DNA from 2 places in the Aerococcus sp. BD502 genome. Region 1 is predicted to be linked to the other one. Evidence: predicted binding sites of a transcription regulator. Region 1 holds the regulator's gene; the other holds the start of a gene.
What was found. Region 1 encodes CtsR, which represses protease genes until heat stress. Its sites were predicted from a motif close to TTGGTCAAAAAAGGTCAAANA; they were not measured.
Positions count from the first base shown of each region.

Region 2: the regulator CtsR is predicted to act here: its motif matches at 1,911-1,931, upstream of clpP (ATP-dependent Clp endopeptidase proteolytic subunit ClpP).

Region 1 is NZ_CP147972.1:468,220-472,640, reverse strand. It holds gene WF803_RS02340 (ISNCY family transposase) at 1-1,184, opposite strand, end outside; tRNA gene WF803_RS02335 (tRNA-Val) at 1,356-1,428, shown strand; tRNA gene WF803_RS02330 (tRNA-Lys) at 1,438-1,510, shown strand; tRNA gene WF803_RS02325 (tRNA-Gly) at 1,514-1,585, shown strand; tRNA gene WF803_RS02320 (tRNA-Arg) at 1,628-1,701, shown strand; tRNA gene WF803_RS02315 (tRNA-Pro) at 1,706-1,779, shown strand; gene WF803_RS02310 (CtsR family transcriptional regulator) at 1,942-2,403, shown strand; gene WF803_RS02305 (ATP-dependent Clp protease ATP-binding subunit) at 2,419-4,421, shown strand, end outside.
Region 2 is NZ_CP147972.1:1,787,518-1,791,938, reverse strand. It holds gene WF803_RS08560 (acyl carrier protein) at 1-116, opposite strand, end outside; gene WF803_RS08555 (DUF2187 family protein) at 248-577, opposite strand; RNA gene ssrA (transfer-messenger RNA) at 812-1,169, shown strand; gene clpP (ATP-dependent Clp endopeptidase proteolytic subunit ClpP) at 1,273-1,887, opposite strand; gene WF803_RS08540 (MBL fold metallo-hydrolase) at 2,032-2,664, shown strand; gene WF803_RS08535 (biotin--[acetyl-CoA-carboxylase] ligase) at 2,667-3,671, shown strand; gene WF803_RS08530 (hypothetical protein) at 3,690-4,136, opposite strand; gene WF803_RS08525 (pseudouridine synthase) at 4,152-4,421, opposite strand, start outside.

The DNA of each region.
Region 1 (4,421 bases):
GTTTCAATAATTTGAACTCGAGTGCGATGGGGAAGATAGGCCTGTTGGCCGTTTTGATCAAGTAAGCGATACGTTTTATTTTTGTATTTAATGGCGTGACCGTGATCGATGACTCGCTCATTAAAAATAGCTAGAATATAATCGAGATTTTGACTAGAATCTAGATCTACGCACGCGTTTATGCTATCCTTAATGGACAATGCGAACTGATGATTATACGTTGGAAGGTATGCCATTAGGAAAGCATTGGCTTGTTCAACGCACGTAATATTTTCCAGGCGCATTTCGTTAATTAATCGATCTTGGAAGGTATTAAACAGACGTTCAATACGGCCTTTGGCTTGAGGAATACTGGTCGTATCCAGCGCAATGCCCAGCGTTTGACAAGCATAACCATATTGAGTCAGGACTCCACCGTCAAGATTGGGGTCTTGGCTTTTTTTATAAGCGAAGATCGTTCGATTATCGGTTAAAATGCGGACGGGAATGCCATATTGTTGAATAAATTGTTCCGTGACTTGATAGTAGCCTCGTAAGGTTTCTTGTCGATCGAAATAAGCCCCCACAACTTGACCTGTGGCATCATCAATAGCCGCATGAAGGTGATATTTCTGATCACCAAACCAGCGGTGTTCGGAAGCATCCATTTGGAAAAGCTCGCCAAAATATTTTTTTCGTTCACGGGTGGGATGAGCACGTTCGGCTGGAATAAGAGGAAAAGAATTGCAGGTATCTTCTGCACGGGAAGACGTTGATAAGGGCGTCTTTTTTTGTTTTTCGCGTTCTTTTTGAACTTGACGCTTCACTTTTCGGCTGGTTCTGGGTGTCATGATGAGATGGTCGCGAAATAGTGTCCGTAAGGTTGTGTAAGAGACCCCAATCCCTTCAAAGGCGAGTAACTTTTCACGAAAATGCGTCAGATTAAACCCCTCATATTTAGTTTGATAGAGTTCGATGATACGTTCTTTCACTGATGCGGCAATGGTTGTCGTCGGTTGTCGACCTGCATTGCCATGGCGGAAACCTCGGCGACCTTGGGTCTGATAACGACACACCAGCCGCTGAACTTGTCTCGCGCTGAGGTTTAATTTGGCACAAGCTCGAGCTTTTGAAATACGGTCATTCACTAGATCTTTAATCACGTCGTAGCGATACTGTTCATTCACGGTTAAATACTCCTTCATATCTTGATCCTCCATAAACTAATAATTATTATTTTACCAGTTTATGGACATTTTCATTTGTTAATTAAGTAGACAATATCATTTGTGAATGACAATTTTGCAAGAAATCGGCCATCGAGTGTTGACAAAGTGACTTGCCCATGCTAATATTAAATAGTCGTCAGTTTTGAAGGAGAATTAGCTCAGCTGGGAGAGCGTCTGCCTTACAAGCAGGATGTCGGGGGTTCGAACCCCTCATTCTCCATTATATGTTGACTCGTTAGCTCAGTCGGTAGAGCAATTGGCTTTTAACCAATGGGTCGCAGGTTCGATTCCTGCACGGGTCATTTGCGGAAGTAGTTCAGTGGTAGAACATCACCTTGCCAAGGTGGGGGTCGCGGGTTCGAACCCCGTCTTCCGCTTTTTTGTGAGTCTTGGTCGAGAGACCAAGCTAATTAAATATTGCACCCATGGCTCAACTGGATAGAGTACCTGACTACGAATCAGGCGGTTGCAGGTTCGAGTCCTGCTGGGTGCATGATCGGGAAATAGCTCAGCTTGGTAGAGCACTTGGTTTGGGACCAAGGGGTCGTAGGTTCGAATCCTGTTTTCCCGATAGCGAGCTATTCTAGAGAGCTAGGGTGGCTTTTTTATTTTGTGTGAAAGCAGACTGCGGTCTGTTTTTTCTTTTGCATCCTACTTGAAACGTTGACGACTGGGCCTTTATTCGGTAAAATAGTATTAATAGTCAAAGTATGTCAGACAAGGGGTGACAAAAGTGAAAAATAAAAATATGTCTGATATTATAGAAGAATACTTGAAAAAAGTACTCCAAGAAAGCGAGAATATTGAAATTAGACGCAGTGAAGTTGCCGATCGTTTCCAATGTGTGCCCTCGCAAATCAATTATGTGATTAATACCCGGTTCACCCCCCAAAAAGGCTACCACGTGGAAAGCAAGCGTGGGGGTGGCGGTTATATCCGCATTATGAAACTGGAAATTGTGGATGAGGCTGAGCATATTGCCCATTTGGCTTCCTTGATTGGTGATAATTTGAAGGAACGCGATGCCTTAGCGATTATTAAAAATCTCTACGACAATCGGATTATTACGCAAGGGGAAGCGCGGATTTTGGTTGCGGCTTTGGATCGTGATGCCTTCTACCAAATTGAAAACAGTGAAGCGTTGAGGGCGATACTATTGAAACGAATATTGGAAAAATTACAATACGAACACTAAGGAGGCAGTTCGATAATGGAAAAATTTACCCAAAAAGCCAAAAATGCTTTGCAGTATGCCTTCGAAGAAGCGAAGCATTTTAAGCACAAAGCTGTGGGCACGGAGCATTTGCTCTTGGGCCTTTACCGGGAGCGGGAGGGCATTGCCTATGATGCTTTGAAGAAGCAACTGCCAGAATACGAACTCGTGGTAGAAGAAGTTGAATTTGTGGTGGGCTATGGTGTGGATAGTGCTTCCTTCGATGAAGCAGAACCTATCTATTCTCCGCGTGCAAAAAAGGTTCTCTACCAAAGTCAAAAATTAGCCCGGCGTTTCAATGTGCCGCTCGTTGGCACGGAGCATTTGCTGTTGGCTTTAATTGCGGAAGAAATATTGGCCGTGCGTATTTTGCGTAATTTGACGGTGGATATCAATAAATTGCACGAAGATCTCTACCAAATTATGGGCCTCTCGGAAGGTGAGGGGAAACAACGCCGTCGCCAGCCTAGCGGTCGCAGGCCAAAGCAAGCTACTATTGGCGGTCAAAGCGAGACGCCCACCTTGGATAAAGTGAGCAAAGACCTCACCCGACAAGCTGAAGAAGGGCATTTAGACCCGATTATCGGTCGGGAGGTGGAAGAGCGGCGCCTGCTGCAAATTTTAAGTCGGCGGACGAAAAACAATCCGGTATTAGTGGGCGAACCTGGAGTGGGGAAAACTGCTATCGTGGAAGGTTTAGCCTTAGCAATTGCCCAGGGGCAGATCGTCGATCATTTAGCCCATAAAAAGCTCTTGATGCTTGATATGGGAGCCCTGATTGCTGGGACCAAATATCGTGGTGAATTTGAAGACCGCATGAAACACCTGCTCGATGAGGTGAGCCAAGACGGGGAAGTGATTCTTTTTATTGATGAATTGCATACCCTTATTGGGGCAGGGGGTGCAGAAGGCACCATTGATGCATCGAACATTCTAAAACCGGCGCTGGCGCGCGGGGAGGTGCAAGTCATTGGGGCTACTACCCTTAACGAGTACCAAAAATACATTGAAAAGGATGCTGCCCTGGAGCGTCGCTTTGCAAAAATTATGGTGGAAGAGCCGACCCAAGCAGAGACCGTTGAAATTTTGAAAGGTATTCGGGCGCCTTATGAAAAATTCCACCGCCTAAGCATTACGGATGAAGCGATTGAAGCCTGTGTGTCCATGAGCGCGCGCTACATTTCAGACCGCTTCTTACCAGATAAGGCCATTGATATCATGGATGAGGCCAGTGCCACGAAACGCCTGGAAGCTGGCTATAAGCACAGCTTTGCTAAGAAGCACCAGGCCATTAAAAATAAAATTAAGCAATTCAGTGAAGAATTGAATGAGGCCATGCAGGCCAAGGATTTCCCGGCCAGTAAGCACTACTATGATGAAAAAGAAAAACACCACCAAGATCTAGCGGCTATGAAGAAACGCTATGAGGCGGAAGTTCATGAGCAATTAGTCTTGGGGGTAGAAGATGTGGCCCAAATTATCGCCCAATGGACAGGGGTGCCGGTGACGAAGCTAACCGAAGCCGAACACCAACGCCTCATGAAACTAGAAGAGCACCTGCATGAACGGGTTAAGGGCCAAGACGAGGCCGTGCGGGCCGTGGCACGAGCAGTGCGGCGGGCTCATAGTGGCATCAAAGACCCTAACCGGCCGATTGGCTCCTTTATGTTCCTCGGTCCTACGGGTGTCGGGAAAACGGAACTCGCCAAGAGCCTGGCAGAGGAACTCTTTGGCTCCGAGCGGCAGTTAATCCGTGTGGACATGTCGGAATTTATGGAGAAATATAGTACCAGCCGGATGATTGGTTCGGCGCCCGGCTATGTAGGCTTTGAAGAAGGCGGCCAGCTGACGGAGAAAGTTCGCCAGCATCCTTATTCGGTGATCCTCTTCGATGAAGTGGAAAAAGCCCACCCCGATATCTTCGACTTGCTCCTGCAAATTTTAGATGATGGCTATATTACGGACAGCAAAGGTCGGCAAGTCAATTTCCGCAATACCAT
Region 2 (4,421 bases), 520 kb from region 1:
ATGTCAAGACTATCAGCATCCAGGCCATCTTGCATACTAGTTGCGGGTTTAACATCCTCGGGTCTTAGGTCTAATTGTTCAACAATAATTTTTTGGATTTTTTCAAAAGTAGTCATCAATACGCCTCCTTAAGTGAAATAAGTACTTGGATAAAGCATAGTTTATCTATTAGAAAATGTCAATTTATTAGAAAAAAAATAAAGACCACCTGAACAGTAGTCTTTAGCTCAGTCTTTAAGATAAAATTTTAAATAAATTCTTCTATGTCTTTGAAGTTAACGATGGTGCGTTCTTCACAAATATCAAGCATTTCAATTGCTGATTTTTCCCAATAAATCTTAACGACAGCTGAATTGGTTAACAACTTAACAATAATACCTGTCATTGGATGCTCACGAAAGTAAAATTTGATTACATCACCAACATCTGGACGAATCGAGGCCTTGACCTGATCAATAACTTCCGAAGCCTCATCATAGGTCATATCAATGATGGTGGCTATCCGAGATTTACTCGTTCCCCGCCGCAACTCCCCCTCAATTCGTTCTTGGACTTTTGGATTAATTTGTTTTGTCATAATATTTTCTCATCCCATCCAATAATAAAATTTGTCTGTCTATATTTTACCATAGACCTAAGAATTACTCAAATTTACCCTAGCATTAACACATAAAATATGTTAAAATTATTATTTTTAGCTACTAATTAATTCATTTTTAAAGGCTCCTATAAAATTGCTGGTGTCCTTTAACCCTAAAATGGGCTAGCATTTGTTTTATCGTATTAAAAATGATACAATAGACATTGTACTGGGGATGTTCCGGAATTCGACAGGCACGCCCCAATGTAGAGCTACATTCCGAAGGTTGCGACTTCGCAAAAACGCTACTTAAACTTAATTGACAAACAAGAAAGTCAAACTTTAGCATTTGCTGCCTAGCAGCATGCTAAGATCAGCCTAGCATCGCCTATGTGTTAGTGTCTGGTCCTATTGCAGTAGGCTATACCCCAAGCCACCACCTGAGGTGAGGGGAAGAACTTAACCAGGTACGTGAACCTATGGGTGTGTTGAGGAGCCCTAGGGGAACTAAATAAATCATCAACTATGATTGTAAAAGCTTTATAATTGGAATGTCTGGACAGGGGTTCGACTCCCCTCATCTCCATTCCAGAATTAGCCGTCCGAGCAGCTTAAAAAGCTGAACTGGACGGTTTTTTATGGCAAAAATAAAAGCCAAGCACATTTTGCGTAGTGCTTGGCTTGATCACATGCTATTGGTTTAATTTTTTACTTGATGACATAATCTCATCAATAATTCCATAATCTTTCGCTTCCTCAGCAGTCATCCAATGGTCACGGTCCGTGTCTTTGTGAATTTGCTCCAAACTTTGACCTGTCGAGTTAGCAATAATTTGGTTGAGACGTTCCTTGGTTTGAAGGATGTGGCGGGCAGCAATTTCAATCTCAGTCGCTTGTCCTTGGGTCCCACCAAGAGGTTGGTGAATGAGAACTTCAGAATTAGGCAAGGCATATCTTTTACCTTTTTCACCAGCCATAGCAATAATTGAACCCATTGAAGCAGCCATTCCCGTTACAATCGTCACCACATCTGCTGAAACAAAGTTCATCGTGTCATAGATGGCTAAGCCAGCGGTCACAGAACCACCGGGTGAGTTAATATAGATATAAATATCTTTGTCAGGATCTTGGGCATCTAGGAATAGTAGTTGGGCGATCACCGAGTTTGCCATTGCATCATTAAATTCACCACTCATCATAATAATACGGTCTTTTAATAAGCGTGAATAGATATCATAGGCGCGTTCGCCATGAGCAGATTGTTCGATCACTGTAGGAACTAAATTCATATTATTTTCCTCCTTTATTTCTACTACCTTACTATAACTTATTGGTCAATAAAGGTCAACATATATGATCCTATAAGGAGATAATTTTTCCTAATTCAAGTTTTCGTGTTATGATGAAAATGATTTAATGCGATATTAATCAGTCACAAAGGAGTTTGTTCAATGGAGATAAAAAAAATTGTTGCGGGCCCACTCTCAACCAATTGCTATATTGTTAGCATCGGGCAGGAAGGCATCGTTATCGATCCCAGCGGAAAATTTGATGAGCTTAAAGCCTATATCGAAGATCATCACCTCAATATCAAAGCCATTCTTCTGACCCACGGCCACTACGATCATATTCTGGTACTCGACCAAGTCGCTAACTTTACAAACGCCCCCATCTATCTTGGAATTCGCGATAAAGAGCTTTTAGGTGACCCCAACTTAAATTTATCTGGGCCTTTAAATATTGTCCGCCAACCAGCTGACTATTATATTGAAAAGGAAGAAACTTTAAACCTTTTACCCACCCCTATTGATGTTTTAGAAACTCCCGGTCATTCACCTGGCCATGTTAGCTATTATTTCTCCAAGGAAAATTGTATTTTTAGTGGTGATGTCTTGTTTAAGCAGGCCGTGGGGCGAACGGATCTGATCTTGGGGGATCCCGAAGCCTTAGTCCATACCCTACAAGAAAAAATTCTTCCACTACCCGAAAAAACATTAATTTATCCAGGCCACGGTGCCAATACTGATTTATCTTCGGAAAAATTAGAAAATCCTTACTTGCAAAATATTAAACCACAAGGCTAACAATGTTAAACGAACAAAATCCAGTTTTAAAATATTTATTAGAAAACAAAGACAGTTATACATCGGGACAAAAGCTGGCCGATAGTCTGGGCTTATCACGAAATGCAATTTGGAAAGCCATCCAAAAATATCGTAAAGAAGGCTTTGAAATTACCTCCAAAACAAAAAAGGGCTATTGTCTGTTGGCCTATCCTAAAAATTTCCATCCTGGCCTACTCAGACTATTAATGAACCAACGCGGTATCCCGCTAAACATTTACTTTAAAGAAGAAGTGACCTCAACGAATGAATTGGTCAAAGGGCTTTTTGTGCCGGAGCAATATGCAGAAGGCAGTCTCCTGGTCGCCAAAAAACAAACCCAAGGTCGAGGCCGCCGTGGCAAAAAATTTTATTCAAATTTAGCCGGGGGATACTATTTATCACTTGCGATCAAACCAAAGAACATTGGTATGGAAGAAATTCCCCTCTACACCATTTTAACAGCCGCGAGTTTAGTTTTAACTTTAGAAGATTATGTTCCCCAGCAATTGCTGATCAAATGGGTAAATGATATATTTTATGACAGGAAAAAAATAGCAGGCATTTTGACGGAAATGCAAACAGATGTTGAGACCAATGACATCACCCATCTCATTATTGGTCTAGGCCTTAATTTATATGGTGACTTTGACCAAGCCACTTCAGATGTAAAAGCTGTGGCCGGTACGCTATTTGGCGCCGAAGCGCCTGAGCATTTTAATATTAATCAGTTTTTCTTAGAATTTTTAACCCATTTCTTCTATTTTCAAGAACATTTTTCCAAAAGATTGTTTCTGTCGCCTTATCGAAATCATCTCATGGGCCTTCATCAGCACATCACTTATCAGATACAAGGTCAAGAGCGAGAAGGAACAATACTAGGAATCAATGATCTTGGGCATCTTCAAGTTAAAAATAAAGCTGGTAAATTAGAAACTTTATATGGGCAAGAGATTAGCCTAGGGAGTAAGCAATTTACGAAGCATTAAACCCTAGGCTAAAAGCCCCTATTCAGAAACTTTCTTAATAATGCGGCCACTAGAATCATAACAATAATTTTTAACTCGAGTAGCATCAGGGATAGCCGTTAGAATCCGATCCCTGTAAGGCTCTGAAAGCTCATCGAATAAAAATTCATTTTCAGCTAAGCCCAATTGCTGGCGCTTAGCTTTTATTTCGTTTGCCGATCGTAAGCGATATTTTGTACTGGGGAGCTCCCCGGCGATTGTTTCTTTTTCAATGCGGTACACATAATAAGGCTGACTTTCGATATAGGTGATTTCAAGGGCCCCAGTATTGGTTCTCTCATAATGAACATCGCGGTAATGATCTTTTTCAATTTCCCACCACGTTTTAATACCTAATACAGCTTGCTCTTCACTAGGAAAACTGCCATGTTTCTTTCTAACATCATCACGCTTATTTTCCCAATATACGGTATAGATCTCTGTCATTGTCTTCTCCCCTCATTACTCTCCTAGGACTTTTTCATAAACAAGACTCTGAGTCAATTCTCGCACTTCACCAACGTGTAAGTCCTCAGGTAAATTCAGAGCACCCATTGAAATTCGGCGTAAGTTTAATACCGGCTTACCGATAGCTTGACACATACGCTTAATTTGATGGAATTTCCCTTCTTGAATAGTAATTTGCACCCGATCCCTTTCCTTGGAGTGATGCTCTAAAAGCTTTAATTCAGCAGGCAAGCATGCCTCACCATCTTCCAAAATAATTCCAGC